One region of the Kitasatospora sp. NPDC004799 genome, then DNA from elsewhere that is predicted to be linked to it. Evidence: riboswitches for the same ligand, from Rfam matches in the RefSeq annotation. Region 1 holds a riboswitch; each other region holds the start of a gene.

What was found. Region 1 has a riboswitch for cyclic di-AMP ahead of ABZW03_RS08425 (M23 family metallopeptidase). Riboswitches for the same ligand answer to the same signal wherever they lie in the genome.
Region 2: it holds a riboswitch for cyclic di-AMP, as region 1 does, so the genes downstream of both, ABZW03_RS02015 (LysM peptidoglycan-binding domain-containing M23 family metallopeptidase) here and ABZW03_RS08425 (M23 family metallopeptidase) in region 1, are expected to answer to the same signal.
Region 3: it holds a riboswitch for cyclic di-AMP, as region 1 does, so the genes downstream of both, ABZW03_RS14375 (NlpC/P60 family protein) here and ABZW03_RS08425 (M23 family metallopeptidase) in region 1, are expected to answer to the same signal.

The regions. Positions count from the first base shown of each region.
Region 1 is NZ_JBEXJK010000041.1:2,363-13,214, forward strand. It holds gene ABZW03_RS08405 (hypothetical protein) at 1-223, opposite strand, end outside; gene ABZW03_RS08410 (sensor domain-containing protein) at 316-1,056, opposite strand; gene ABZW03_RS08415 (GNAT family protein) at 1,164-1,751, opposite strand; gene ABZW03_RS08420 (hypothetical protein) at 1,931-2,806, shown strand; gene ABZW03_RS08425 (M23 family metallopeptidase) at 2,933-3,781, opposite strand; cyclic di-AMP (ydaO/yuaA leader) riboswitch at 3,794-3,952, opposite strand; gene ABZW03_RS08430 (YiaA/YiaB family inner membrane protein) at 4,148-4,438, shown strand; gene ABZW03_RS08435 (alpha/beta hydrolase) at 4,578-5,405, shown strand; gene ABZW03_RS08440 (TetR-like C-terminal domain-containing protein) at 5,456-6,025, shown strand; gene ABZW03_RS08445 (sensor histidine kinase) at 6,321-7,586, shown strand; gene ABZW03_RS08450 (roadblock/LC7 domain-containing protein) at 7,570-7,983, shown strand; gene ABZW03_RS08455 (DUF742 domain-containing protein) at 7,980-8,327, shown strand; gene ABZW03_RS08460 (ATP/GTP-binding protein) at 8,413-8,982, shown strand; gene ABZW03_RS08465 (cytochrome P450) at 8,979-10,454, shown strand; gene ABZW03_RS08470 (cytochrome P450) at 10,451-10,852, shown strand, end outside.
Region 2 is NZ_JBEXJK010000007.1:35,895-46,746, forward strand. It holds gene purB (adenylosuccinate lyase) at 1-916, shown strand, start outside; gene ABZW03_RS02010 (MFS transporter) at 924-2,405, opposite strand; cyclic di-AMP (ydaO/yuaA leader) riboswitch at 2,747-2,957, shown strand; gene ABZW03_RS02015 (LysM peptidoglycan-binding domain-containing M23 family metallopeptidase) at 2,960-3,916, shown strand; gene ABZW03_RS02020 (APC family permease) at 4,451-5,887, shown strand; gene ABZW03_RS02025 (DUF2470 domain-containing protein) at 5,966-6,685, opposite strand; gene ABZW03_RS02030 (RidA family protein) at 6,835-7,263, opposite strand; gene ABZW03_RS02035 (IclR family transcriptional regulator) at 7,294-8,043, opposite strand; gene ABZW03_RS02040 (sugar kinase) at 8,075-9,247, opposite strand; gene ABZW03_RS02045 (alanine racemase) at 9,453-10,754, shown strand; gene ABZW03_RS02050 (D-aminoacylase) at 10,754-10,852, shown strand, end outside.
Region 3 is NZ_JBEXJK010000089.1:16,255-24,344, reverse strand. It holds gene ABZW03_RS14380 (NlpC/P60 family protein) at 1-902, opposite strand, end outside; gene ABZW03_RS14375 (NlpC/P60 family protein) at 1,131-2,249, opposite strand; cyclic di-AMP (ydaO/yuaA leader) riboswitch at 2,260-2,413, opposite strand; gene ABZW03_RS14370 (NlpC/P60 family protein) at 2,750-3,787, opposite strand; gene ABZW03_RS14365 (NYN domain-containing protein) at 3,988-5,340, opposite strand; gene ABZW03_RS14360 (hypothetical protein) at 5,556-5,819, opposite strand; gene ABZW03_RS14355 (rhomboid family intramembrane serine protease) at 6,022-6,849, shown strand; gene ABZW03_RS14350 (Lrp/AsnC ligand binding domain-containing protein) at 6,846-7,127, shown strand; gene ABZW03_RS14345 (aminotransferase class V-fold PLP-dependent enzyme) at 7,131-8,090, opposite strand, start outside.

The DNA of each region.
Region 1 (10,852 bases):
CCGGCGGCGGCAGCGCGTACGCCGGATCGACGGCGATCACCCGGCAGCCCAGCCCGCGCGCCTCGGCGGCCAGGCCGGCCGCCCCGGCGGGGCAGTCCAGCAGCGGTCCGGGCAGGGCGGCGAGCCGGGCCCGGGTGAGGCCGAACAGGGCGCAGTACTCGTCCAGCGGCCGGGAGGTGACCAGGACGTCCGGGTGGGCGGGGGGAATGCCGGCGGCGGCCACCCGGCCATCCGAACACGGAGCGGCCCCGTCCGCATCCGGACGGGGCCGGGACGCGGGCGGGGCCTTCGGGGCCGCTGCGAGGGGGCCGGCGGTCAGCGGCCGAGCAGGCCCAGGGCGGCGGCCCGGTTGACGTTGGTCAGGCCGCGGACCAGCTGGGTGGTGAGGTAGACCAGCAGCACCCCGACGAGCGAGAGCGCGGCGATCTGCCAGGGCGCCTGGACCTCGTACAGGTGCCGGACGCCGTCGCTGTCGCGGAAGTCGAACACCCGGTAGCCGTTCCAGGAGGTGTAGGTCGGGAAGACCCAGTGGTACAGCGGGTAGAGCGCCAGCGCCCAGCCGAGCAGCAGGAAGATCAGCGTCACCGAGAAGCTGAACACCGCCCAGGGGAACATCAGCACCTGGTACAGCACGGCCTTCCAGCCGGCCCCGTCGGCCAGCCGCGCGGTGATCGCGCCCCAGCCGCCGGGGCGGACCTGGCGCACCGGCTCCGGGCCGGGGACGTCCAGGGCCAGCATGCCGCGCACCCGGGCCCGCTCCAGCCGGCCGAAGCCGCGGGCGAGGCCGGTCAGGGCGCCCAGCACGGGCAGGCCGAGCACGGTGACGAAGGTGCCGAGGCCGAGGCAGAACAGGGTGACCGACATGACGAACCCGGCGATCGCCACCGGCAGGCCGCTGAGCGCGTAGCCGACCTCGCGGTAGTGGTGGGCCGAGAACGGGGCCCGCCACAGAGCCGGCCGCCGCTCCGTCCGCCGGGCCCCGGCCGGGCGCCGCTCGTCGCCGTAACCGCCCAGGACGTCCCACTCCCGGTCCTCCGTGCTGCGGCTGCTGCTCATGCTCCCCGGCCCCTCGTGCTGTCGCTCGTCCGTCCCGCTGACGGTGTCCAGTCTGGTGGACGCGGTGGTCCGGCGGGATCCGGGGGCCTGGCGGATCCGGGGTGGGGTTAACCCCCCACGGCCGGAGCAGCCGGAGCGGGCCACTCGTCGGCGAGCAGCGCGTAGAGGTAGGAGTCGGTCCACACGCCGTCCTTGCAGCCGTCGTGCCGCAGCCGCCCCTCCCGCTGGAAGCCCAGCCGGGTGAGCACCCGGACGGAGGCCTCGTTGGCCACCGCGACCCGCGCGGTCAGCCGGTGCAGGTCCAGCGGGCCGAAGGCGAGGCCGCAGAGCAGGCCGACGGTCTCGCCCGCGTAGCCCCGGCCCCAGTGCCCGCGGGCCAGCACGCACCCGAGCTGGGCGGCGCGGTGGCCGTCCAGGGTGAGCGAGGCCTGCCCGACCGGCGTCGCGTCGGCCGGCTCCTCGGCGTCCGCGCGCCTGGTGACGGCGAGCCGGTAGGTGTCCCGCTCCTCGGCCATCGCCTCCTCCAGGTAGAGCTCGAGCTGGTCGGCGCAGTCCTCCCGGCCGCTCGGCCCGAAGGGCAGGTGGCGGGTGACCTCCGGGTCGCCGAACAGCGCGTGCAGCGCGTCCACCTCCTCCTCGGTGTGGTGGTACTCGCGGACGGCCAGGCGCGGGCCGGTGAGTCGTACGGGGACCATGGCAGCCGATCCTAGGGCGTGTCCGACAGTTCGCGTCGGATCGGTGAGCGGCGTTGGGGTGCGTGCATCGCAAGGCGGAGGTGGGGGCGCCTCCCGGCCGGAGGCTGGGGGAGCGTCGCGAGCCCGACTGGAATCGTCGGACACGCCCTGACCCCCGCCCGGCGGCTACCGTTCGGACTATGAACGACGAAGACCTGCGGCTCGCCCCGCGCACCAAGGCCGCCGACCTGCTCGCCTGGGCGGCCGAGCAGGGCCGCGCCCCGGTGGCCGAGGGGCCGCTGCGCGCGGTGCTGGCGCTGCTGGAGCTGGGCGAGGGCAGGATGCACGACGGCTGGCCCGAACTGACCTCCGACGCGGTGGAGCACCTGCTGTACGAGCGGCTCCACCTGTACGTCCAACCCGCGCCCGAGGAGGACCCGCTCGCCTACGGCGACGCCGTCCGGCTGCTGATCGACCACCAGCGGGCGGCCCGGCGGCTGAACGCCAAGCGCCAGGAGCGGCTGCACGCGGAGGCCGAGTGGCAGGGCGAGGTCGCGGCCGGGCTGCTGCGTCGCGCCGACCTGGTGACCTGGCCCCGGCTGTACGCGCTGCTGCTGCACGCGCACGGGGTGGACGTCACGGACGGGGCGGCGGTGCGGGAGTGGCTGGCCGGCTTCCGGGAGCTCGCGGAGGAGGAGCGGCTGGCCGCGTTCGAGGCGCTGGTGCCGGCCGGCTGGCTGGACGAGCCGGACGAGCAGGGCTGGGGCCCGGGCCGGGTGCTGTCGGTCGGCATGGCCACGGACGGCGCGCGGCGGCTGCTGGAGCAGGGCCTGATGCGGCGCAGCTACCGCAACCTGGCCGAGCTGACCTCGCTGGGGCGGCCGATGCCGGACGAACTGGCCGGGGACTTCGGGCAGTTCGAGGAGGCGGCGGTCGACGCGGCGCTCGACCTGTTCGGCGGGTGGACGGTGCCGGGGCTGCCGCGGCTGCTGGTGACGGAGTTCCCTGAGCTGGCGCCGGAGCCGGGCCAGGAGGAGATCGAGGCGTACCTGGCGCAGCTGCCCGTCGAGGAGTGAGCCGGTGTGCGAAGGCCCCCGGCCCGGAGGTGCTGCTCCGGGCCGGGGGCCTTCGTGCGTGGGTGCTCTCGCGGGTGCGCGCCTTCGCGGGCGGGTGCTCTCGCGGGTGCGGGCCTTCGCGGGTGGTCAGAGGCTGAGGCCGCGCTGCTCGAGCCAGGGCTCCGGGTCGACCGGGGCGCCGCCGCCGGGCCGGACCTCCATGTGCAGGTGCGGGCCGGTGACGTTGCCGGTCGCGCCGACCTTGCCGATCTGCTGGCCGGCCACCACCGCGCCGGAGCCCTTGGTGATCGAGGAGAGGTGGCAGTACCAGATCTCGGTGCCGTCGGGCAGCGTCTCGACGATCCGGTAACCGTACGAGCCGGCCCAGCCGGCCGAGGTGATGGTGCCCTGGCCGAGCGCGCGGACCGGGGTGCCGGTGTCGGCGGCGAAGTCCAGGCCGGTGTGCAGGTTGGCCCAGTAGCGGGCGCTCTGGCCGTAGTGGGCGGAGAGCCGGTAGTCCGTCACCGGGACGGTGAGGGCGGCGGCCTTGACCCGCTCGGCCTCCTCGGCGGCGCGCTTGGCCTCGGCCTCCTTGGCGGCGGCCTTGGCCTCCGCCTCCTGCGCGGCCTGGAGCCGGGCGGTCTCCTCGGCGGCGGTGCGCTGGCTGTCGGCCTGGTGCTGGATGCGGGCGGCGAGCGCGAGGCCGGGGTCGGCGGAGAGGGCGACCGGGGTCTCGTCCGGGGCCTCGACGGCGGGGGCGGAGGCCGGGGTCGCCGAGGCGAAGCCGGTGGCCCCCAGGGTGGCGGCGACGGCGGTGACGCCGAGCAGCGGGGAGGCTCCGCGGGTCTGACGCGGCATCCGGTGGCGGTTGGTCTCGACCTCCGAGCCGAAGCCCTCCGGGCCGAAGGGCTCGGGGCCGTCCGTGCCGGGGTGGTCGAGGAGCTGGGTACCGGCTGCGGGGCCGGCCGGGTGTGCCGGGGTGTGCGTCGACGCCACGGAGGCGCGCTCCTTTCCTTCCTTCGCGCCTACCGGGTTAGCTGACGGGTTCGGAGCAGGAAGGTCTCCTACGGCCGGGCCGGAGCCCCGCCGATTCACCCCAAGGAACGTGGTTCCCCGGCTCCCTGACCTGCCCGGAGGCCGGTCGGCGGGATTAGGCGACGGCGCACGGTGCCGTCTGGGTACGGCGTTGACGACCGCGCTGCGTTATCAAACGTTAATCCTAGGAGGCTCTGATTCCAAGCCATCCGTTCGGAGCAGCTTACGGCCAGGTGATCGGACGTCAACGAACAGCCCCTCATGCACGGCCCCATCTGAGTACTCCTACTCATGTGCGGCCCGACCGGGCCGCCGCATCCTGACGCCATGAGCGCACCGATGCAGAGCCGCACCACGGCCGCCTACTACATCCAGGCCGTCCTCTCCTTCGCCGTGTCGGGCACCGCCCTCGCGGCCGGGATCGCCTACCTGCCGGTCGGCGGGTGGACCCGGGCCTTCCTGGGGATCGGCCTCCTCTACACCGTCACCTCCGCGTTCACGCTCGCGAAGGTGATCCGGGACCGGCAGGAGACCAACGAGATGGTCACCCGGGTGGACCAGGCCCGGCTGGAGAAGCTGCTCAGCGAGCACGACCCGTTCAAGGTGGAGGGGGTCTGACCACCGCCTTCCCGGTTCGCCGGCCGCCGCGGCCGACCGACGCCCGCCGAGCGCTTGACGGCTAAGGCTATTAGCCTTAGCTTTATGGCTATCGGCAGCACGCCGACGCCCCGCACCGGCGGCCCGAGGAGGACCACCCATGAACGGCACCACCGCTCCGAGCACCCAGTACCTGACCGTTCCCGGCGGCCGGATCGCCTTCGACGACACCCGGCAGGGCGACGGCACCCCCGTCGTCCTGCTCCCCGGCATGCTCGACAGCCGGGCCGCCTACCGGCACCTGCGCCCGCTGCTCGTCGCCGCCGGCCACCGGGTCGTCACCATGGACCTGCGGGGCTTCGGCGAGTCCTCCATCGCCTGGGACGACTACGGCCCGGCCGCCATCGCCGGCGACGTCCTCGCCCTGCTCGACCACCTCGGCATCGAGCGCGCCGTCCTCGCCGGGAACTCCTACACCGGGGCGACCGTCGTCAGGGCCGCCGGGGACGCGCCGGAGCGGGTCGCCGGGATCGTCCTGATCAACGCCTTCGTCGAGAGCCCGAAGCCGGGCGCCCTGATGCGCGGCGTCATGGGCCTGATGGGCGCGGCGCTCGTCCACTGGCCGGCCTCCTGGGGCTTCTACCTGCGCCGGATGGCCTTCCCCGGCGCCAAGCCCGCCGACTTCGACGCGTACGTGGCGGGGCTGGTCGCCGCGCTGCGCACCCCGGGGCGGAAGGGCGCCACCCGCGGGTACGTCCACGGCGACTCGGCGCCGGCCGGCTGGACGGCCGCGGTGCGGTGCCCGGCGCTGGTGGTCATGGGCAGCAAGGACCCCGACTTCCCGAAGCCGGAGCTCGTCGCCGACCGGCAGGCCGCCGCGCTGGGCGCGCGGAAGGCGATGATCGAGGGGTCCGGGCACTACCCGATGGCCGACAACCCGGCGGCCACCGCGGACGCCCTGCTGCCCTTCCTCGCCGAGCTCGGCTGAGCTCCGCCCGCGCCCGTCCCCCTTCCCACCCGTACGGAGAACCCGAAGCCATGCCCCGCGTAGGACTGACCCCCGGCCAGGTCGTCGACCACGCCCTCGCCCTCATCGACGAGCAGGGCGCCGAGGCCCTCACCCTGGCCGCCGTCGCGGCCCGGGCCGGGGTCGCCACCCCTTCGCTGTACAAGCACGTCAGCGGCGGCCTGGCCGAACTGCGGCGGATGATCGCCGTCCGGGTCACCGGGGACCTGGCCGACCGGCTGGCCGAGGCGGCCGTCGGGCGCAGCGGGGACGACGCCGTCGCCGCCGTCCTGCGCGCCTACCACGCGTACGCCACCGAGCACCCGCACCGCTACAACGCCCTCCCCCAGGCCCCGCAGCCCGACGACGACCTGACCCGGGCGGCCGCCCGGCTGGTCGGGGTGATCACCGCCGTCCTGCGGGAGTACGGCCTCGACGGCTCCGAGGCGATCCACGCCGCCCGCACCGTCCGCTCCCTCGCCCACGGCTTCGCCTCCCTCACCACGGTCGGCGCCTTCCAGCTCGCCGAGGACCTCGCCACCACCCACGACCGCCTCATCACCACCCTCACCACCGGCCTCCGCACCTGGCCCGCCCGGTAACCGCCGCCCGGGGCCGGGGGCGAGGTGCCGCCGCACCTGCACCGGGCGGTGCCCGTTCGCAACAGGATGCGCACAGGCCCCACACATCGCCGGGTGCGATCCGGCCGACAGGCTCGAATCCGCTGCCTGCCGCCGGGGTCGGTCACGCCGGTGCAATGCCTCGTCAGGCGGTGCGATCGGGGTCGAACGAGTGCCGATTGACGCCGAATTGACTCGATATTGACGAGATCCGGTCACATGGCGAGATACGTTCACACCTTCGTAGGATCATCACCCTAGAATTCGCGGCGTGACGATGACTCAGTGGTCCGTAACGGCAACCGGCGTGCTCGCCGTCCTCGCCCTCGTGGCCGCCGCGCGGTACCGGGCCGTGTCCGTCACCCAGCGCCGCCGCGCCGACCGGCTGCACGGTGAACTCGTCGCCCTCCGGGACCAACTGGCCGTCGAGCACTCCCGCCGCGGCGCCGAACTCGCCGCCGTCCAGCAGGAACAGGAGCACACCGCCTCCACCCAGCGGGCCTTCCTCAGCGTCGCCCGCCGCATCCTCGTGATGGCCCACGACCAGCAGGCGCTGCTGGACGAGATGGAACGCACCCACGACGACCCGGCGCTGCTGGAGGGCCTGCTCAAGGCCGACCACGCCGCCGCCCAACAGGCCCGGCTGGCCCAGACCCTGGCCGTGCTGTGCGGCGCGCGGGCCGGCCGGCACTGGCCGGAACCCGTCTCCCTGGAGGACGTCGTCCGCGGCGCCCAGTCGCGCATCCTGCCGTTCCAGCGCGTGGTGGTCCGCAGCCGGACCGAGACCGCGGTGGTCGGCGCCGCCGCCGAGGCGCTGATCCACGCGATCGCCGAGCTGCTGGACAACGCCACCCGCTACTCCCCGCCCAGCACCCAGGTGTTCGTCACCCTCATGCCGGTGCACAACGGTGCCGTCATCGAGATCGACGACGGCGGCGTCGGCATGCCGGAACAGGCCGTCGCCAAGGCCGCCGACGCCCTGGCCGGCGGCAGCACGCTGGAGGTCTCCCGGCTGGGCGAGGTGCCGCAGCTGGGCCTGGCCGCGGTCGGCCGGCTCGCCGAGCAGTACGGCTTCCGGGTCACCCTCAGCTCCGCGCCCTCGCCGTACGGCGGCGTGCGCGTCGTCCTGCTGCTGCCGAACGCGCTGCTCACCGAGCCGCTGCCGCCCACCGTCCCCGGCCTCGGGCCGGACGACCGGGCGTTCAACCCCGGCCCCCGGCCGGCCTCTCCCGCCGGCCACCCCATGGTGGAGACCCCGCCCTCCGGCCGGCACGCCGCCACCGGTGACACCCCTCCCCCGCTGCCCCGCCGGAGCCACCGGCGCGGCCGCACGGGCCGCCCCGCCCAGCACGCCGCTCCCCCACCGCCGCCCGCGCCGCCCTACCGCTCGGCCCGGGACGCGCAGGCGTTCATGGCGATGTTCCAGGCCGGGACCGCCAGCGGCCGTTCCGCCGTCCGGGCCCAGGCCCAGTCCGACCGTCCCCTGCCCGCTTCCCCCCGACTTCCCCAGCGCTCCGGAGAGTTCCATGACCACCACCCCTGATCTCGGCTGGCTGCTCGCCGACATCATCGCCGTCCCGCAGGTCCAGCACGCCGTCGTCGTCTCCAACGACGGGCTGGAGATCGGCCGCAGCGCGGGCATCGCGCGCGACGACGCCGAACGGCTCGCCGCCGCCTGCTCCGGACTGCAGTCGCTGGCCCGCGGCGTCGCGACGGGCTTCGGCGGACCGGGCAGCGCCACCCGCCAGATCATCATCGAGTACGGCGGCGGCTACCTCTTCGTCGTCGCCGCCGGGGCCGGCGCGCACCTGGCCGTGGTGGCCGGCGAGGCGGTCGACGCCGGCCTGGTCGCCTACCAGATGCAGGTCCTGGTCGAACGGATCGGCGCCCACCTCACCAGCCCGCCGCGCGTCGACCACGCGGCGGGGGGCCACCGGTGAGCGGCCCGGTCCGGCCGTACGTCATCACCGGCGGGCGCAGCCGCCCCACCCGGGCCGAGCTGGCCGTGGAGAGCCTGGTCAGCGCGTTACCCGAGCCGCCGGACCTGCCCGAGCACCCGCTGCTGAACCGCGAGCACCGGCGCATCCTCGCCCTCTGTCACAGCCTGCTGTCCATCGCCGAGGTGGCGGCCCACCTGGGGCTGCCGCTCGGCGTCGTCAAGGTGCTGGTCGGGGACCTGTGGGACCTCGGCGCCGTGCAGGTGCTCCCGCCCGTACCGCAGGCCGAACGCCTGCCCGCAACCCTTCTGGAAGAGGTGCTCGTTGGCCTCCGCCAACTCCGCTGAAGCCGCCACCGGGGCTCCCGACGCCCTCGCCTCCACCGAGGCGGCCTCCACCGACGCCGCCGGCGCCGCCGACGGGCCGCAGTACCTGCCCTCCTCGGTGCAGGGCGCGGTCAAGATCCTGGTCACCGGGCCGTTCGGGGTCGGCAAGACCACGCTGGTCGGCTCGTTGAGCGAGATCACCCCGCTGCGCACCGAGGAGACCATGACCGCCGCCAGCGCCGGCGTGGACGACCTCACCGGGCTCGTCGGCAAGACCACCACCACGGTGGCGCTGGACTTCGGCCGGATCACGCTCAACTCGCGGCTCGCGCTGTACCTGTTCGGCACGCCCGGGCAGCAGCGGTTCTGGCCGCTCTGGGACGACCTGTCGCGCGGTGCGCTCGGCGCCATCGCGATGGTCGACCTGCGCCGCCCGGACGAGAGCTTCGACGTGCTCGGCCGGCTGGAGGAGCAGCGCATCCCGTTCGCGGTCGCCGTCAACACCTTCCCGGACACGCCGAGTTACCCGGAGGAGGAGCTGCGGTCGGCGCTGGACCTGCTGCCCGAGGTGCCGATCCTGTACTGCGACGCGCGCGACCGCCGGCAGTCCTACGACCTGCTGATCGACTTCGTCGACCACCTGCACCGCAGCTCGGTCCTGGAGCTCCAGCGATGACCTCCCCCGAACCCGTCGGGCCGCCCGGCTGCCCCGTCGCCCACGGCGGCGGCCTGCCGGGCGCCCTGCCCGGCGGCCTGCCCGTGGGGGTGCCGCTGACCCCGCTGTACGGCCCGGCCGTCGCCGAGGACCCGCACGGCCTGTACGCCCGGCTGCGCGAGCGCTACGGGCCGGTCGCGCCGATCGAGCTGGAGCCCGGGGTCGAGGCCTGGCTCGTCCTCGGCTACCCCGAACTGCTCGAACTCACCCGCAACGAGGCGCTGTTCTCCAAGGACTCGCGCCGCTGGCGGGTGCCCGCCGAGGGCCGGCTGGCCGCCGACTCCCGACTGCTGCCGATGACCTCCTGGCGGCCCACCCTGCTCAACCTGGACGGCGCCGAGCACCAGCGGCTGCGCTCCGCCGTCGCGGACACCCTCGCCCAGATCGACCACCGCCAGCTGCGCGGGACCACCGAGGCCGCCGCCAACGGGCTGATCGACAGCTGGGGCCCGGACGGCACCGCCGACCTGATCGCCCAGTACGCCCGCACGCTGCCGCTGCTGGTCTTCACCCAGCTGGTCGGGCTGCCGGTGGAGAGCGGGCCCCGGGTGGTCGAGCTGATCAGCCACTTCGTGGACAGCAGCGCCCAGTCCCAGCGCGCCGGCGTGGAGTTCCAGACCCTGCTGGTCGACCTGGTGCGCAGCCGCCGGGCCGCCCCGGGCGCCGACCTCACCTCCTGGCTGCTCGCCCACCCGGCCGGGCTGACCGACGAGGAGGCGGTGCACCACCTGGTGGTGCTGCTGGTCGCGGGCAACGAGACCTCGATCAACTGGACCGGGAACACGCTGCGGCTGCTGCTCACCGACCGGCGCTTCCGGGCCACCCTCACCGGCGGGCGGCTGACCGTCTCCGACGCGCTGGAGGAGGTGCTCTGGCGCGACCCGCCGACGCAGAACTTCCCCGGCCGCTGGGCCACCGGCGACACCGTGCTCGGCGGCCAGTACATCAGCGCCGGCGACATGCTCGTCCTCGGCCTGGCCGCGGCCAACGCCGACCCGGCCGCGCAGGGCGTCTCGGCCGCCGCGCAGGGCTCGCTCGGCGGCAACCGGGCGCACCTCGCCTGGGGCGCGGGCCGGCACGTCTGCCCGGCCCAGCACCCGGCCCGGATCATCGTCGAGACCGCCGTCGAGACCCTGCTGCACCGCCTTCCCGACCTCCAACTGGCCGTACCACCGGGTGAGTTGACCTGGCGGCAGTCCCCGTGGTCCCGGGCCCTGACCGCCCTCCCGGTGCTCTACAGCGCCTTCACCCCGCCCCGCCCGCCAGCCCCCGAGAGGCCCGCATGGACACCGTCACCGACTCCGGAACCCGCGCCGAGCCCGTCAGACTCGACCCCTTCGGCCGCGACCAGCACGGCGAGAACGCCCGACTCCGCGCGGCCGGCCCCGCGGTCCTGGTGGAGCTCCCTGGCGGGGTGGTGGTCTGGGCGGTGACCCACCACGGGACCCTCCAGTCGCTGCTGGCCGACCCCCGGGTCGGCAAGGACGCCCGGCTCTGGACGACCTTCCGGGAGGGACGGCTGCCGGAGGGCTGGCCGCTGCTCAACTTCGTGGTCGTCCCCGGCATGGTCACCGCCGACGGCGAGAACCACCGGCGGCTGCGCGGGCTGGTCTCGCAGGCCTTCACCCCGCGCCGGATCGCCGACCTGGCGCCCGCGATCGAGGCCCGGGCGATCGCGCTGCTGGACGAGGTCGCGGAGCTGGAGGGCGAGTTCGACCTGCGCCGGCACTTCGCCTACCCGCTGCCGATGCAGGTGATCGGCGAACTGCTCGGCCTGGGGCTGGAGCAGCAGGACGAGCTGCACGAGCTGTCCGACACCATGGTCTCCAGC
Region 2 (10,852 bases), on a different contig from region 1:
GGTCGCCTTCCGCCGCCTGGAGGAGCTGATCGCCCGCTACCCGCTGCGCGGGATCAAGGGCCCGGTCGGCACCGCCCAGGACATGCTGGACCTGCTCGGTGGTGACACCGAGAAGCTCGCCGAGCTGGAGCGCCGGGTCGCCGGGCACCTCGGCTTCGACCACGTGCTGACCAGCGTCGGCCAGGTCTACCCGCGCTCGCTGGACTTCGAGGTGCTCACCGCCCTCGTCCAGCTGGCCGCCGCGCCGTCCAGCCTGGCCAAGACCATCCGTCTGATGGCCGGCCACGAGCTGGTCACGGAGGGCTTCAAGGAGGGCCAGGTCGGCTCCTCCGCGATGCCGCACAAGATGAACACCCGCTCCTGCGAGCGCGTCAACGGCCTGGCCGTCATCCTGCGCGGTTACGCCTCGATGACCGGCGAGCTGGCCGGCGACCAGTGGAACGAGGGCGACGTCTCCTGCTCGGTGGTGCGCCGGGTCGCGCTGCCGGACGCGTTCTTCGCCTTCGACGGCCTGCTGGAGACCTTCCTGACCGTCCTCGACGAGTTCGGCGCCTTCCCCGCCGTGATCGAGGCCGAGCTGGACCGCTACCTGCCGTTCCTCGCCACCACCAAGGTGCTGATGGGCGCGGTGCGCGCGGGCGTCGGCCGGGAGACCGGGCACGAGGTCATCAAGGAGCACGCCGTCGCCTCCGCGCTGGCCATGCGTGCGGGCGCCCGGGAGAACGAGCTGCTGGACCGGCTGGCCGCCGACGAGCGGATCCCGCTGGACCGGGCCGCGCTGGACGCGCTGCTGGCCGACCGGCTGTCCTTCACCGGCGCGGCCGGTGCCCAGGTCGCCGAGGTGGTGCGCCAGGTGGAGGCCGTCGCGGCCGCCTACCCGGAGGCCGCCAAGTACGCGCCGGGCGACATCCTCTGACGTCGCGTCAGCTCTTCTGCGAGGGCCCTGCCGCCGGACCGGTGGCGGGGCCCTCGGGCGTCGTGCGGACGTGGCCCGGGTCGAGCGGCGGGGTGGTGGTGCCGCACGGCCAGTCGCAGTTCGGCTCGGCCACCGGCTGCTCCTCGGGGGCGAGCACGTTGCCCCGTACGGTGGCGAAGGCGATCAGTCCGCCGGCGGTGAGCAGGCCCGCGCAGATCAGCATCGCGGTGTGGAAGGCGGAGTCGACCGAGGCCGGCACCCGGTAGGCGTCGCCGCTCAGCCCGGCCAGCGCGGGCAGGGCGGCCACCGCGAGCAGGCCGGCCGCGCGGGCGGCGGCGTTGTTGACCCCGCTGGCGATGCCCGCGTGCCGGACCTCGACGGCCGCCAGCACGGTCGCGGTGAGCGGCGCGACCAGCAGCGTCATCCCGCAGCCCATCACCGCGACGGCGGGCAGCACGTCCACCCAGTACGAGGAGTCCGGGCCGACGCGCAGCATCAGCAGCACCCCGGCGGCGCACAGCAGCGGGCCGAAGGTCAGCGGGAGGCGCGGGCCGATCCGCTTGCCGAGGCGTCCGGCGCGGGCGGACAGCGTCAGCATCAGCACGGTGATCGGCACCAGGGCGAAGCCCGAGACCAGCGGCGAGAACCCGGACACGATCTGGAGCTGCACCACCAGCAGGAAGAAGACGCCGCTGAACGCCGCGTACACGCACAGGGTGACCAGGTTCACCGCGGTGAACAGCCGGGAGGAGAACAGCCCGAGCGGCAGCATCGGCTCGGGGGTGCGGCGTTCGACGGCCACGAAGGCGACGCCGAGCACCAGCCCGATCGCGCCACTGACCCAGACGGCGGGGGACAGGCCCTCGCCGGCCGCGGTCAGCGCGTAGGTGATCGCGCCGAGGGCGAGGGCGGCGAGCACGGCGCCGAGCACGTCGAAGCGGCCGGAGGCGTCCTCGTCCCGGCTCTCCGGCACCGAGCGGGTGGTGACGGCGATCACCGCGGCGGCGAGCGGCAGGTTCAGCAGGAAGATCCAGCGCCAGCCGGGGCCGTCCACCAGCCAGCCGCCGAGGAAGGGGCCGACCGCGGCCGACACCCCGCCGAGGCCGGACCAGAGGCCGACCGCCGCCGAGCGGTCGTCAGGGTGGAAGACGGCCTGGAGCATGGCGAGCGAGCCGGGGGTGAGCAGCGCGCCGCCGATGCCCTGGACGGCGCGGGCGGCGATCAGCACGTGGATGTTCGGCGCGGCGGCGCAGGCCGCGGAGGCGACGGCGAACCAGACCACGCCGATCAGGAAGACCTTGCGCCGCCCGTACCGGTCGCCGAGTGCGCCGCCGAGCAGGATCAGGCCCGCCAGGGTGAGCAGATAGGCGTTCAGGGTCCATTGCAGGGACGCCAGGGACGCGCCGAGGTCGGCGCCGATCCGGGGCAGGGCGACGTTCACCACGGTGCCGTCGAGCATCGCCATGCTGGAGCCGAGCACCGTCGCCATTAGTACCCAGCGACCCTGCGCGGTGCCCAGGCGCAGGGTGCCGGCCTCGGAGGTGGCCACGGGCGAATCCTGCGCTGCTGAGGCGCACGTGACAAGGGTCACCGGTGGGTGTGTTGGCCGTGGGCGGTGGGTGAGCGGCCGGGTGCGCAGCGTCGCCGATCTCGGCGGAGGGTCGTGGATCAGTGGCGGGGGGTGAATGGATTGTGTACGCATCGTATGGCCGGACCTGCGGAGGGTCACTGAACGGGGGTGGATCGGCGGCGCTGGGGGTGATCGACATTGCTTCACCCGAACGGATGGGTTTTAGTTCAGCGACCGCCCGGCCAGTCCGGACGGATCCGCCGGGTGGAACGCCGAGTCCTGCCGCTGCCCGGTGGTTCGAAACGAACTCTGTACGGCAGGAGCGGGGGACCCACAGGTAAGTCGCCGGACCGGAGTTCGCGCCTCAGGGCGCGGGTGTCCAGGGCCGGCTAGGGGTGAAGCCGCGCATGCGGCCGGGCAACTCCAGCCCGAACCCGACAGCTCACCTCGCAGGCGTCGGAGAGGAAACTTCCATGCCTGCTCAGGCTCGTCGTATCGCCCTGCCCCGCGCCGCCCGCATCGGCATCGCCACCGCCGTCACCGGTGTCTCCTTCGCCCTCCCGCTGGTCACCGCGGTGACCGCCCAGGCCCACACCGTTCCGGCCGCGCAGGCCTCCGTCGGCTCCGCCGACGCCAAGTCGGCCGCCCAGGCCGCGCAGGAGAGCTACCGCGTCGTCAGCGGCGACACCCTGTCCAAGATCGCCGACGCCCAGAAGGTCGACGGCGGCTGGCAGGCGCTGTACGAGAAGAACCGCTCGGTCGTCGGCGCCGACCCGAACCTGATCTTCCCGGGCCAGCAGCTCGCGCTGCCGGGCCACGCCGCCGCGCCGTCCGCCGACGCCGCTCCGGCGAAGCCCGCCGCCCCGGCCAAGCCGGCCGCTCCGGCGACCCAGGCCGCCAAGCCGCAGGCCCAGGTCCAGGTGACGACCGAGGCCGCCAAGCCGTCCGCGCAGCTCCAGACCCAGCTGCAGGTCGCCGCTCCGGCCGCCGCCGTGACCGCCACTCCGGTCGCCGCCGCCACCTCCGGCTACGTCGCGCCGCTGGCCAACCCGAAGCTGGGCACCGCCTACGGCGTGGCCGGCTCGATGTGGGCCTCCGGCCACCACACCGGCCAGGACTTCGTCGCCGCCACCGGCACCCCGCTGCGCGCCGTCGCCAACGGTGTCGTGGTCAAGGCCGGCAACGGCGGTGCCTACGGCAACGAGGTCGAGATCAAGCTCGCCGACGGCCACTACGCCGAGTACGCGCACCTCTCCTCGATCGGTGTGAAGATCGGTCAGACCGTCACCGTCGGCCAGCAGATCGGCCTCTCCGGCGCCACTGGCAACGTGACCGGCCCGCACCTGCACTTCGAGATCCGCAACGGCTCGGAGTACGGCTCGGACATCAACCCGGTCACCTACCTGCGCGCGCACGGCGTCGCGCTCTGACCCACGGGCCGCCGGCCCCAGGGCCGCTGAGCCTCGAGGGTTTCAGGAACCGCCGCTGCTGCGGGGCGAATCGATCCTCCGGGATGGTCATGTCGGGTGACCGCTCGACCGGGTGATCGCCGCACAGTGGACATGGGCGCGGGACACGCCCAGGCCGGCCCGGCCGTACGAGGACCTCCTCGTACGGCCGGGCCGGCCGCTTTCGTTTCCCGGCCGCTTCTGCTTTCCGGTCGCTTTCGTTTCCCGGTCGTCCGGCGCGGTGCGGCTCTTCCTCGTCCGTTCGAGCGGTCGAACGTCGCGTCAACTCGGCGGCCGCACCGGTCGATCGGCGGCTTCGCGGGTTCCTCCGGCGCGCGATGCTGGCGGACGGTCAGCGTCCGGCCGGACCGGCCGGGCGGGTCCGGGAGGCGAGGAGGCCGGATGGCGGTGCGGAGCGGGGACGCGACGGGGGAGAGGGCCGGGCGGGAGCGGTCCGGGGCGGGCGGGGTCGACCGGCTGAAGCCGGACTCGGTCGGCCTGGTCGGCGTGGTGTTCATGGCGCTCGCCACCGCGGCCCCGATCACCGCGATGACCGGCAACCTGCCGATCATCGTCGGACAGGGCAACGGTGTCGGCGCGCCCGCCGCGTACATCGTGGCGACCGTCGTGCTGACGGTGTTCTCGGTCGGGTACGTGGCGATGGCCCGGCACATCACCGCGGCCGGCGCGTTCTACGGCTACGTCTCGCACGGGCTGGGCCGGGTGGTGGGGATGGCCTCGGGGCTGCTCGCGGTGCTCGCGTACGTCGTCACCGAGGCCTCGGCCCTCGGCTTCTTCGCGTACTCGCTGCGCGGGCTGGTCCGTTCGCAGCTGGGGGTGGAGCTGGGCTGGGGCTGGTACGCGCTGTTCGGGGCGGTGGTGATCGGGGTGACGGCCTGGTTCGACCTGCACCTGACGGCCAAGGTGCTCGGGGTCGCGCTGGTGCTGGAGATCGGGGTGCTGGGGGCGGTCTCGCTGGCGGTGCTGTGCTCCGGCGGCGGGCCGGACGGGATCGTGACCGAGGCCGTGAACCCGCTGAACGCGCTGAAGGGGGTGGGGAGTTCGGGGGCTGCGGCGGCCGGGCTCGGCCTGTTCTTCGCGTTCTGGTCCTGGGTGGGGTTCGAGTCCACCGCGATGTACGGCGAGGAGTCCCGCGACCCGAAGCGGGTGGTGCCGCGGGCGACGCTGGTGTCGGTGATCGGGGTCGGGCTGCTCTACGTCTTCGTGTCCTGGATGATCGTGTCCGGCAACGGGGTCGAGCAGGCGGTCGCGGTGGCGAGCGGCGGGGTGCCGGGCAAGGACGGCAACAGCCTGTTCTTCGATCCGCTCGGTGTGCACCTGGGGCCCTGGGCGGTGCGGGTGTTCCAATGGCTGGTCGTCACCGGCTCGTTCGCCTGCGCGATGGCCTTCCACCAGTGCGCGGCCCGGTACCTGTACGCGATCGGACGGGAGGGGCTGCTGCACCCGGCGCTGGGCCGCACCCATCCGCGGCACGGCTCGCCGCACGTCGCCTCGGTGGTGCAGTCGGTGATCGCGGTGGGGCTGGTGGCGGGGTTCCTGGCGGCCGGGATGGACCCGTACGCGCACCTGTACACCCTGCTGGCGCTGCTCGGGACGATGGCGATCCTGGTCGTGCAGACGCTCTGCTCCTTCGCCGTGATCGGGTACTTCCACGTGCGGGGGCGGCACCCGGAGACGGCGCACTGGTTCCGGACCCTGGTCGCGCCGCTGGTGGGCGGGGTGGCGATGGCCGGGGTGGTGGTGCTGCTGGTGCTCAACAAGGACACCGCGGCCGGCGCGGCGGCGCACACGCTGGTGTTCCGGCTGATCCCGTACCTGGTGATCGGGGTGTTCGCGGGCGGGATCGGGCTGGCGCTCGCGGTGCGCCGGTGGCGGCCGGAGCTGTACGCGCGGATCGGGCGGGTGGTGCTGGAGGACGCGGTCGAGCGGTGACGGTCCGATGACGGGCCGAGCGGGCGGTGACGGTCCGATGACGGGCCGAGCGGGCGGTGACGGCCCGTCGGCCGGCGCTCAGCCGCGGTGGACCGGCAGGCCGTACTGGGCGGCGGCCAGCAGCTCGTGCATCCGGTGGCCGAAGTCGTCGGTGTCGCGGGCCGGTTCGGGAAAGACCAGGCGGACATCGCGGTGGCCGTGCGGGTGGTCCAGGCGCAGCACCAGGCCGTAGCGGTCCAGGGCGAGCGGGCGGACCTCCGGGTCGTGGGTGAGCACGGCCGGGTCGAGCAGCCGGGTCAGGACGTCGAGCGCCTCGGCGTGGTCGTCGGCGAAGTGGGTGAGCAGCGCGGCCTCGTGCCGGGCCAGCGGGTCGGGGGAGGCGAGGGCGAGGTCGCCGGCGGTGATCGCGCCGGTGCCGTACGGGGTGGCGAGGACGGCATGGGCGACGTCCACCCGCAGGTGCACGCCGAGGCCGTCGTCGGCGAGGTGGGCCAGGTGCAGCCGGCCGGCCAGGGTGAGCCGGGCGCGGACCCGGTCGCGGACGGCGACGGGGGCGACGTCGGTGACGTCGAGGACGACGGCGAGGCCGTCGCTGGCACCGGCGGCGGCCGAGGTGAGCGGGTCGTCCAGGGCGGTGCGCAGCCGCAGCCGGGAGCCGTGCACGGAGACCGGGGTGTCCAGGTGGTGGTGCTCGCCCAGGGCGCGGACGGTGAGCGAGGAGGTCGTGCTGAGCAGGCTGTGGATCCGTTCGGCGGTGGTGGGCTCGGGGACCTCGGTGTCGCCGGTGGGCAGGCTCATGGACGGACCTCCAGTTAGTTAGGTGAGCCTAACCTAATCTGCGACTGAGGGTGTGGCAAGCAGGCGTCCGGGGCGACGCGGACGGGCGCGGGCATGCCGGAGGGCCCGGACGCGTGGGTGGCGTCCGGGCCCTCCGGCGCGGCGGCCGGTCAGCCGATGACGGCCTGGGCGTCGATCTCGACCAGCATCGGCTCCTGCGGCAGCTCGACGAAGACGGTGGTGCGGCACGGCTTCACGCCGCCGGGCTTGATGTTCTCGTCGATGAACTCGGCGTAGACCTCGTTCATCAGCGGGAAGTCGGCGCGCTTGGTGAGGTAGACGCGGAACATCACCACGTCCTCGACGGTGGCGCCGCCGGCCTCGACGATGGCCTTGACGTTCTCCAGGGTGCGGCGGGTCTGCGCCTTGACGTCGCCGTGGTGCAGGTACTCGCCGGTGGCCGGGTCCTGCGGGCCCTGGCCGGAGACCTGGAGGATCGGGCCCTTGCGGACGCCCTGGGAGAACATCCAGGCGGGGGCGGGGGCGCCGTCGGTGCGGATCTCGGTCTTCTCGCCGTTCCGGGGGTGCTCGGAGGACATGGGGTTCCTTAGGTGTCGTGTGACGGTTCGTCAGTTGTGGTCGGGGCGGCCGCAGTCGGCCGAGACGGCGCGGGTGGTGGCGAGGAGCTGCGGGAGCAGGTCCAGCACCTGCTCGTACGGCAGCACCACGTCCGGGACGGAGATCGAGGCGGCGGCGACCACCCGGCCGCTGGCGTCCCGGACGGGCGCGGCCACGCAGTTGATGAACGCCTCGTGCTCGGCGTGGTCCTGCGCCCAGCCCTGGACGGCGACCTTCTCCAGCTCGGCGAGCAGTGCCTCGGGGGTGGTCAGGGTGCGCTCGGTGTGCGGGGTGAAGTCGATCCCGGCCACCACCCGGCGCCGTTCGGGCAGCGGCAGGTCGGCCAGCAGCACCTTGGAGACGGCGGCGCTGTGCAGGGCGGCGCGCAGGCCGATCCGGGAGTACATCCGCACCGGGTGGCGGGAGTCGAACTTGTCGATGTAGACCACCTCGCCGCCCTCGTACGCGGCCAGGTGCACGGTCTGGCCGGTGGCGGCGTTCAGCTCGGCCAGGTGCGGGGCGGCGATCCGGCGCACGCCGCGCTGCTCCAGGGCCAGGCCGGAGAGCGCGAACAGGCCGGCGCCCAGGTGGTAGCGGTAGGCCGCGTCGCGATAGACGAATCGTTCCTCTTCGAGGCTCTGGAGCAGGCGGAGCACGGTCGTCTTGTGGACGCCGAGCACCTCGGCGAGTTCGGCGAGGGAACGCTCGCCCTCACCGAGTTCGGTGAGGATGCGCAGGGCGCGGGTGACGGTCTGGCTCATCGTGCTCCGCTTCGAGGGCTGGGGTTCCCGCTCATTGTGCCCGGGCCCGGTCGGCGGACGGTGCCGGGTCGCTGGACGGTGCCGGGGCGGTGGGCGGCGACGACGCGTCGGCGGGCGGGGTGCGATCGCCGGCACGGCTGGTGGGCAGGCCCGGGCCGGTGATGCCCGCCGCGGTGACCCGGGTGGCGGCCCAGGCGGCGGGGGAGGCGTCGAGCAGCGCGGCGACCACGGCGGCGTCCGGCAGCTCGGCCTGGTCGCCGTGGGCGGTCAGCGCGCAGGCGGCGCTCAGGTGGCCGAGCCGCAGCCGGCGCCGCTGGTCCAGGCCGCGGACGGTGCCGGCCAGGTAGCCCGCCGCGAAGGCGTCGCCGGCGCCGGTGGCCTCGACCACCTCGACCGCGAGGGCCGGCTCGGTGACCGCCGTACCGTCGCGCTCCAGGGCGGTCACCTGCCGCGCGGCGTCCTTGACCACGACGGTGGCCGGGGCGGGGAAGCGGCGGCGCAGGGCGGCCGGGTCGCCGGTGCCGAAGGCGGCCTCGGCCTCGTCGGCGCCGAGCAGCAGCAGGTCGGCGGCGTCCAGCAGCGGCGGCAGCACGGCCGGGTCGCGGTCGCGCCAGAGGGAGGGGCGCCAGTTGAGGTCGAAACTGACCAGGCGGCCGGGGCGGCGGTCGGCGAGCAGGGCGCGCAGCAGGGCCAGGCAGCCGTCGGAGAGCGCGGCGGTGATGCCGGACAGGTGCAGCAGCCGGGCGCCGGCCAGCAGCGCGGCGGCGGCCGGGTCGGCGAGCAGGTCGGGGGAGAGCGCGGCGGCCGCGGAGCCGCGCCGGTGGTAGTGCAGCCGGCTGCGGCCGGGCCCGAGGTCGTGGCGGTCGCCGGTGGTGCCGCCGACCTCCTTGAGGTAGACGCCGGTCGGGCGGTGGGGGTCGACCGCGACCGCCGAGACGTCCACCCCGCGGGCGGCGACCTCGGTGAGCAGCCGGCGGCCGAAGCCGTCGTCGCCGACCCGGCTGATCCAGGCGGTCGGCACGCCGTGCGCGGCCAGTGCGCCCGCCACGTTGGACTCCGCGCCGCCGACCGAGAGCCGGAAGCTCTCCACCGACTCCAGCGGGCCCGGACGGTCCGGCAGCAGGACGGCCATGGACTCGCCCACGCACACGGCCGTCGGGGGAGGACCGGGGCGGGTCGGGCCCGGGGTGTCCTGTCGCGGCATGTGCGGGGCTCCTCGTCTGCGGCCGTTCCGTCGAGAGCGGGCCCACCGGGTCGGCTCCGTCGCGCACCGGCGTGACGCGGAGGTCGACCCCGTTGACCGGGAGTCAGGTCCGTTGACCGTGATCCGGCGCCGATGCTAGAACCGTGCTGCCAGCATGTGCAACCCTCGTTGCGCATGTTGCAACCTGTGCGGATGGAGGAAGACGGTGGACCAGACTTTCGCAAGCAGTGGCACCGGGCCGTGCATCGCCCGTGGCGCGGTGGCCGCCCTGGCCGACGAACCGCTCGACTGGCGGTTCAAGGCCGCCCCGCCGCAGTCCTGGGGCCGCACCACGCGGGAGTGGCTCGCCACCGGCCCCACCCTCTCCTCGCTCGGCACCCCGCTGCTCACCCTCGACGGCGCCGCCCTCGACCACAACGTCCGCACCATGGCCGCCTGGTGCGCCGAAGCGGGCGTCGCGCTCGCCCCGCACGGCAAGACCACCATGGCGCCCGCGCTCTGGCAGGCGCAGCTCGACGCCGGCAGCCACGGCATCACCCTCGCCAACCTGCCCCAGGTGCGGATCGCCCGGGCCTTCGGGGTCCAGCGCGTCCTGCTCGCCAACACCCTGCTCGAACCGGCCGGACTGGCCTGGCTCGCCGACGAACTCGCCGCCGACCCGGACTTCGCCTTCCTCTCCTGGGTCGACTCCACCGAGAGCGTGCGGCTGATGGACGAGGCGCTGCGCGCCGCCGGCGCCGAACGGCCGGTCGAGGTGCTGGTCGAGCTCGGCGGCCCCGGCGGGCGGACCGGCGCCCGCGGGGTGGACGCCGCCGTCGAGGTCGCCGCCGCCGTGCTGCGCGCCCCCACCCTGCGCCTGGCGGGCGTCGGCGGGTACGAGGGCGCGCTCGCCCACGACGCCTCCCCCGAGGGGCTGGCCACCGTCAGCGGCTACCTGCGGGAACTCGGCGAGCTGCACGGCCGGCTGGCGAGCGCCTACCCGGACGGCGCCCCGCCGGTGGTCTCGGCCGGCGGCAGCGCCTACTTCGACCTGGTGGTCGAGGAGCTGGCGAACCTGCCGGAGGCGTTCACGGTGCTGCGCTCGGGGGCGTACATCGCCCACGACGACGGCTTCTACCGGGGCATCTCGCCGCTGGCCCGGGGCGGCGGGCCGGCGGCGTTCCGCGGCGCGCTGCACGGCTGGGCCCGGGTGGTCTCCCGGCCCGAGCCGCAGCTCGCGCTGCTGGACGCCGGCAAGCGCGACCTGCCCTTCGACGAGGGCTTGCCCGAGCCGCAACGGGTGCGCGGCGGCGCCGAGTTGACCGGCACGGCGGCCAGGATCACCGCGCTCAACGACCAGCACGCCTTCCTGCGCGACGCGGGCGACCTCGCGCCGATCGGCGCCGTCCTGCGGCTGGGCGTCTCGCACCCGTGCACGGCCTTCGACAAGTGGACGGCGATCCCGGTGCTGGACTCCGCGGACGCGGCCGAGCCGAAGGTCACCGGCCTGGTCAGGACGTTCTTCTGATGCCCGGGGAGAGAACGCCCGCCCGGGGCGGGGGCGCTACGGTCCTCCGGGGTGGCGGCGGGGGCGCGACGGTCTTCCGGGGCGCGACGGTCGTCGAC
Region 3 (8,090 bases), on a different contig from region 1:
CCCGGTCGCGCTTCGGACAGGCTGATCCGCTGCCCGGCGTACGCCTGGGCCTGCGAGGTGCGCGGCAGGGTCACTCCGGCCTGCCGCCAGCTGTAGTACATCAGACCGGAACAGTCGAACGCGTGCGGCCCGGTGGCCCCGTAGACGTACGGGGAGCCGATCATGCGCACCGCGGCGGCCAGCGCGGCCGCCCCGCGCTCGGAGGCGGGCGGGGCGGTGCCGAGGTCCAGCCGGTCGGTGCCCCGGGTGGCACGCCGCTCGGCGTCCCGGGCGTCCTGGGCCGTCAGCCTGGCCCGTTCGGCGGCGCCCAGGCCGTTCAGCAGCTTCTGCGCCTTGGCGAGCCGCTGCTGGATCTGCTGCTTGCTGTCGGCGAGCGAGCGGCGGGTCCGGTCCAGCTCGGCGAGCTTGTCGGCCGCCTCGGTGCGGCGCTGGTCCAGCCGGCGCTGCCGGATGACCAGCTCGTGCAGGGTCTCCTGCTGGCGCGTGGCGGCCTGGCCCAGGGCGCGGGCGCGGGCCAGGTAGCCCTCCGGGTCGGGCGAGAGGATCAGCTGGGCGGTCTGGGTCATCCCGCCGCCGCGGTACTCGGCCCCGGCCACCGTCGCCAGGTCGCCGCGCAGTTCGTTGAGCTGGTCCTGGGCGAGGGCGATCTCGCCCTGGATGATCGTGGTCTCGCCCTGGAGCCGCCGCTGGGCCTCCTGCGCCGCGTTGAACTTCTCGGACGCCTGCTCGGCCTCGTCGTACAGCTGCTCCACCTGCGTCTTGACGTCCTGACGGTCGGCCGGGTCCGGGCTGCCCGGGGCGGCCTGGGCGCGCCCTCCGGCGGCCACGCCCAGCGCGGTGGCGGCGGCCGCGGTCAGCACCAGCGCCCGGGCGAGCAGTTGGGAACGGCGGTGCACGGGCATGGCGGCAGCGGCTCCAATCCTGCGGCACGGGCCCCCGCCGCCGCACCGGGACGGGCGGCCGTCGAGCGGGAGTCCGGTGGCAGACGTTAGCGAGTCCGGGCAAGCGAGTCCAAACCCCTCCCAACCCGAATATTCACTCCCTAATCAGACATCAGATCGACCGCCCGGAAAAGCCGCAGGCCCGGCCTCCCCTGGGGGAGACCGGGCCTGGAAGCGACCGCGTGGGGATCAGACCCGCACGATGGAGGTCAGCGGCATGTTGGTGACCGCCTCGTAGCGCACGTTCGCGCCCGGCTTGGGGGCGTGCAGCACCTGGCCGTTACCGGCGTAGATGCCGACGTGGTGGGCGTCGCTGTAGAAGATCAGCAGGTCGCCGGGCTGGGCCTGGGAGAGGTCGGTGCCGATCCGGGTGCCGGCCCCGGCCTGCGCCTGCGAGGTGCGCGGCAGCGACACGTCGGCCTGGTTGAACGCCCAGACCATCAGGCCGGAGCAGTCGAAGGAGCTCGGGCCGGTGGCGCCCCAGACGTACGGGCTGCCGACCTTGGTGGCGGCGGCGGACAGCGCGGCGGCACCGCGCGAGCTGCCGGGCGACACCTTCACCGGAGCGGTGGTGGTCGGGGCGGTGAGGCTGCCGCGGCTGTTGTCGCGCGAGGCGCGGTCGGCCTGCTGCTGCGCCTGGGCGGCGGCGTCGGCCTTGGCCTTGGCGTCGGCCGCGGCCTTCTCCTCGGCCTGGCGCAGCGCCTGGCGCTCCTGCTCGGTCAGCGTGTTGAGCAGGTCCTGGGCCGCCTTCAGCTTGGCCTGGACCTCCTCCTTGGAGGTCTTCAGCTGCTGGGTGGTCGACTCCAGCTCGGCGAGCTTGCCCTGGGCCTCGTTGCGGTCCTGGTCCAGCTTGCGCTGCTGCTCCTGGAGCTCCTTCAGCTGGTTCTTCTGGGTGTCGCCGGCCTGGTTCAGCGCACCGGCCTGGCTGAGGAAGCTGTCCGGGCTGGAGGAGAACATCAGCTGGACGGTCGGGGATATGCCCCCGTTGCGGTACTGCTCGCCGGCGATCTCGGCCAGGCCGCCCTGGAGCTCGGTGACCTGGGCCTGCTGACGGGCCACCTGGTCCTGCAGGCCGGAGACCTGCTTCTCCAGCTCCTGCTGCTTGGCCTGGGCGGCGTTGAAGTTCTCGGTCGCGACCTCGGCCTGCTCGTTGAGCTGGTCGACCTGCTCCTTGACCTGTTCCTTGGTCGGCTGCGGGTCGGCGTGGGCGCCGGACTGCGCGGAGAGGGCGACGGCTGCGGCGGCGACGCCGGTCAGGATCGAGACGCGGGCGCGGCCGGCGGGCTTGGGACGACGATGGGACGCCACGAAGGCGGGCTCCTTCTTCCTACGTCCGCCTACCGGGTGAGCTGACGGGTTCGGGCCGGAAGCATGCCCTACGACGCCTCACGGCCGTTCCACCGGCCGACCTGGCGCCGATTCACCCCGGAGGAACGTGGTTCCCCGGCTCCGCTCCGCAGCGCCCCCAGTTACTGGGCTCCCCTGTCGGGCAGTCGCTTCGTCCTGCCCCGCTGCCTCACGAACTCGGCGGTAACCACCGCCGCCACCCTGGCTGGGCGATCGACAGTGCGGTGGTTCGAAGCACGACCCTAGTAACTGGACCGTGATCGGTTCAAATCCTTGTCAGAAAAAAGATGGAAGATTGCCCAAGTTCCTTTGTGAAAATGACCGATGGTGACCACTGGCGCACGCAAGGCTGATCGGTTCTCAGCATGTGGTCACGAAAGGCCGGAAAGCCGAACGCCACCCCCGGATCGGAGGTGGCGCTTTTCACAGGCCCCGGAGCAGCCCCCGGGCGTGTCGGGCCGTCAGACCCGGCGGATGGTGTTGATCGACATCGCGTCGGCCTTCATCACCTTCACCACGTCACCGGTGTGCGGCGCGTGGACCACCATGCCGTTGCCGATGTACATCCCGACGTGGTGCATGTCGGCGCCGTAGACCACCAGGTCGCCCGGCTGGGCCTGGTCCAGCGAGGGCACCCGGGTGCCGTAGTGGCCCTGCTCCTGGGAGGTGCGCGGCAGCGAGACGCCGGCCTGCCCGTACGCCCAGACCATCAGGCCCGAGCAGTCGAAGGTGGTCGACCCGGTGGCGCCCCACACGTACGGCGAACCCTGCTTGCTCATCGCCTTGGCCATCGCCACGGCCGCGTGACCGCTGGCCGGCGGCAGGCTGCCGAGGTCGACCCGGTCGCTGCCGCGCGAGGCGCGGTCGTCCTGCGCCTGCTGGGCCCGCAGCGCGGCCCGGTCGGCGGCGCTCAGCGAGTTCAGCAGGTCCTGGGCGGCCTTCAGCTTGGTGTTGACGTCCGCCTTGGCCTGGTTCAGGTCCTTGGTGGTGGCGTCCAGCGAGGCGAGCACGGCGGCCGCCTCGGTCTTCTCCTGGTCCAGCCGGCGCTGCTGGTCCAGCAGCCCCTTGAGCGCCTCGGCCTGACTGGCGCTGGCCTGCTGGACGGTGGAGGCCTTCTCCAGGTAGCCGGAGGGGTCGGAGGAGAGCATCAGCTGGACGGACGGGTCGATGCCGCCGGCGCGGTACTGCTCGCCCGCCACCTCGGCGAGGCCGCCCTGGAGCTGGGTCATCTGCTCCTGGCTGCGGGCCACCCGGTCCTGCAGCTGGTCGGCCTGCTTCCGCAGCTGGTCGGCCCGCTCCTTGGCGCCGTTGTACTTCTCCGCCGCCTGCTCCTGCTCCTCCTGGAGCCGGTCGATCTGCGCCTTGACGTCCGAGGCGTTCGGCTGCGGCGCGGCGTGCGCGGCCGCCTGGGCGGAGAGGGCGACCGCGGTCGCAGCGGCGGCGGTGAGCACGGAGATCCGTGCGCGGCTCGGCTGCTTGGGACGGCGGTGGGAGGCCAAGGGACCGGCTCCTTCTTCCAACGGGCTCACCTGATGGGATGAGATTCCGGAAAATAGGTTTGACACCAGACCCTAGTGAAGACCTATCCGCTTTTGCTACTCCCCCGTAGGTGTGAACCCAGGTCCCCACGCTGACTTCACGGGACCCGCACAATGCTTCGAAAGAGCCCCTGACCAGGCATCATGCCACTCGGTCCGGGTCAGGGCCGGGCCAGCCGGTTCAGCAGCAGCACCGACGCCACGGGGCGCGCGCCCGCCTTCCGCACGCCCTCCGCGACCTCCCGGTCGGTGGACACCACCACCACCGGACGGCCCTGCGGCTCGGCCCGCACCAGACGGCGGATCAGCTCGTCGGCTGTCTCCCCGGTCCGGCTGAACCGCACCCGGACCCCGCGCGGCGGCGCCATGATCACCGGGACGTCCAGGTCCTGCCCGTCGAACACGCAGGTGACCTCCGCCTGGGTGCGCTGGGCCAGCATCGCCAGCCCGCCCAGCAGCCGGATCCGCTGCTGCTCCAGCGGCAGCGCCGGATACCCGGTCTTGGTCACGTTGTAGCCGTCCACCACCAGGTGCACCTGGGGGATCGCCAGCAGCTGGTCCAGCAGCGCCGGATCGTCCTCGGCCAGCCCGCGCCGGGCCACGTCGTGCGGCGAGGCCGCCCCCGGCACCACCGCCTCCACCAGGTCCGCCGGGCGGATCTGGGAGACCGGCAGCGCCAGCTCCCGCTGCAGCCCCTGGGCCGACTGCAGCACCGTGTCCAGCAGCAGCCGCAGCCGCATGTCCTCGACGCTGCGCCCCTCGCGGGCCGACCGGCGGCCCTGCTCGGCCGCGTTCTCCAGCTCCGAGACCCGGTGCCGGAGCCGGCGCGCCTCGCTCTCGGCCGCGCCCCGCTCGGCCGCGGCCTGCGCCTTCACGGCCTCCAGCTCACCGGCCACCCGGCGGGTCTCGGCCTGCGCCCGGCGGGTGTCGCTCTCCAGCGACCGCACCTTCTTGCGCAGCGACTCGGCCTCCTTGCGGACGCCGTCGAACTCGGCCCGCTGCCGGTCCAGGTCCGCCCGCGCGGAGGCCCGCACCTCGGCCAGCTCGGCCTGCAGCTTCTCCACCAGCCGGGCCGCCTCGGCGGCCGCGTCCTCGGCGCCGGCCCGCTCGGCCTCCTCGCCGGCCTCGGCCACCAGCCGGCTCCAGCCCGCCGAACGCACCAGGTAGGCGGCGGCCGCGACGTCCATCGGATCGGCGGCGCTCGGCACGGTGCCCGCCTCCAGCGCCTTCACCAGGTCCGGCTGCCCCAGTCGCAGCCGCTCCGCTATCCGCACCCGGAAGGCCGGCTCCGCCTCCAGCGCCGCCGCCAGCGCGGTGGCCGCGTACTTGGCCCGCCGCGCCGGGGTGAACTTGACGTACTGACGCAGGCTCTGCGGGAGCTCGGCCGGCGGCAGCCCGCCGAGCGCGTCCGAGGCCAGCCCGACCACCCGTCGGCGCACGCCCTCGGGCAGCGGCCGGTCGAGCGTCTCGGCGGCGCGCTCCGCCGCGGGCCCGGAGGGGTCGTGCGCCTCCACGGCCGCCTCGGCCGGGGCCTCGGCCGCAGCGGGCTGAAGCCCCTGGGCTTCGCCGGGCTCCTTCGCTGCGTCCACCACGTCCTCGGCTCCGATCCTGGTCCAGCGGGGCACGGCCGCGGCCGCCCCCAGTCGTCACGCTCCGTGCGTCTTGTTCTGTATTGTCCCGTGCGGCGCGGGCGGGTGCGCCGTGCACCCGCCCCCGCGCCGGACGGGGATCAGCCCTGCTCGGCGGGGGCCTGCTCGCCCTCGGCGCCCGGACGGGCCACCAGCTCGACCTGGTCCACCGCGTTGCACCAGCGGCAGCGGACCGACTCGACGGTCTCGCTCAGCACCTCGGTCTCCTCGACCTTGGACTCGCCGGCCAGGTCGAAGTGCAGGAACTCGGTCACCCGCGCGGTGCGGGTCACGTCGAAGCGGGTGAGGTTGCCGCACAGGGTGCAGCGCCAGCGCGTCTCGGCGGTCAGGGCGGGGACGGTCATCGGGGGGTCCTCTCGGGTGGTCCCTGCGTGGGCCAGGCGCTCCCCCCGGAGCCCCGGCATCGGCGGCGGGAGGCGGGAATGCCCGCCCCAAGCCTATTGCCTGGGGCACCCGGCGCGACCACCGGTCGCCCGAACAACCGGACTGGTCCACCTGCCGTAAACCGCCGTGTCACCTGCGGCGCCCGGAGGGATGCTTGGCCGCATGGCGCCCGCGGCCCCCGAGCACACCGTCGCCCCGGGCGGCCGCCCGGCGGCGACCGTCCCGGTGGTCAGCTACACCCTGATCGCCCTCAACACCCTGGTCTTCCTGCTCGGCCCGGCCGCGGGGTTCAACCCGCTGTACGGCACCGGCCCGGCCCGGGTCTGCGCGGAGCAGCGGTACGAGCAGCGCTGGGGCGCCGTCCCGGCCGAGGTGCTGGCCGGACGCCCGCTGACCGCCGGACAGCTGGCCGAGGCCCCCGACCCGGTCCCCGGCTGCCCGGCCGCCCCGACCCCGGGCAAGCACCCGGCCCTGTCCGTGCTCACCGGCCTCTTCCTGCACGCCGGCTGGCTGCACCTGCTGGGCAACCTGCTCTTCCTCCAGGTCTTCGGCCCCACCGTCGAACGCCGGCTGGGCCGGGCCCGGTACGCCGTCTTCTACCTGGCCGCCGGCAGCCTGACCACGTACGGCTTCGCACTCGCCGAGGCGCACTCGCCGAACTCCACCCGGGTGCTCATCGGGGCCTCCGGGGCGATCGCCGCCACCCTCGGCGCCTACCTGCGCCTCCACCCCAGGGCGCGGGTGACCACCCTCGTCCCGCTGCTGTTCTTCCTCCCGCTGCGCTTCCCCGCCTGGCTGGTGCTCGGCCTCTGGTTCGTCCTGCAGTGGTGGTCGGTGCACTCGGCCGGGCCCGGAGTGGCGTACCTGGTCCACGTGATCGGCTTCTCGGCCGGGTTCCTCTACGCCTGCACCGTCGTCCGCCACCCCCCGCGACGACCCGGCGGACGCCCGATACCCTGGCGGCACCTCACAAAGGAGCCCGAACTGTGATCACCGCCATCGTCCTGATCAAGACCAGTGTCGACCGCATCCCGGAGATCGCCGAGTCCATCGCCGCCATCGACGGCGTGAGCGAGGTCTACTCGGTGACCGGTGGCTACAACCTGGTGGCGATGGTGCGGGTGCGCCGGCACGACGACCTGGCCGAGGTCATCCCGGGCCGGCTGAACAAGGTCCCGGGCGTGGCCCACACCGAGACCCAGATCGCCTTCCGCACCTACTCCCAGCACGACCTGGAGGCCGCCTTCGCCCTCGGCCTGGACGAGTAGCGCTCAGCCCTCGGCGCGCCGGCCCCGGTCGACCTGCACGGTGGCGACGCAGCGCCCGCCCTCGTTGCGGTAGTTCCAGGCCGCGCCGTCCGTGACCAGCTCCCGGACGGCGGTGAGGAAGCGGTCCACGTGCTCGTCCGGCGTCCCGGCGCCGAAGCTCACCCGGATCGCGTTCAGGCTGCGCTCGCCCGGCAGCGAGGGCTCCGGCGCGCCGCACTCGGAAGGCGCGACCTCCTCGTCGCCGAGCAGCGTGCGCACCAGCGGGTGGGCGCAGAACAGGCCGTCGCGCACCCCGATGCCGTACTCGGCGGAGAGCGCGGCCGAGAAGTGCGAGCTGTTCCAGCCCCGGACGACGAAGGACAGCACGCCCACCCGGGCGGAGTCGTCGCCGAACAGGTTCAGCACCTTGACCTCCGGGATCCCGGCCAGCCCGGCCGTCAGGCGGGCGATCAGCTGCTGCTCCCGGGCCTCCAGCGCGTCGAAGCCCGCCTCGGTCAGCGCCCGGCAGGCCGAGGCGATCGCGTAGGCGCCGATCACGTTCGGCGAGCCGGCCTCGTGCCGGGCCGGGCCGGTGTGCCACTGCACGGCCACCGAGCCGTCGGTCTCCCGGGCCACCGTCCGGGTCGCCCCGCCGCCGGCCAGGTACGGCTCGGCCGCGTCCAGCCAGTCCGCCCGGCCGGCCAGCACCCCGGCGCCGAACGGCGCGTAGATCTTGTGGCCGGAGAAGGCGACCCAGTCGACGTCCAGCTCGCGCACCGAGACCCGGTGGTGCGGCGCCAGCTGGGCGGCGTCCAGCACCACCCGGGCGCCGTGCCGGTGCGCGGTCTCGGTCAGCTCGGCGACCGGCCACAGCTCGCCGGTCACATTGGAGGCGCCGGTGACGCAGAGCAGCTTGGGGCCCTCGGGCGCCCCGGCGAGCGCGGCGTCCAGCGCGGCCACCGCCTCGGCCCGCGAGCGCGGCGC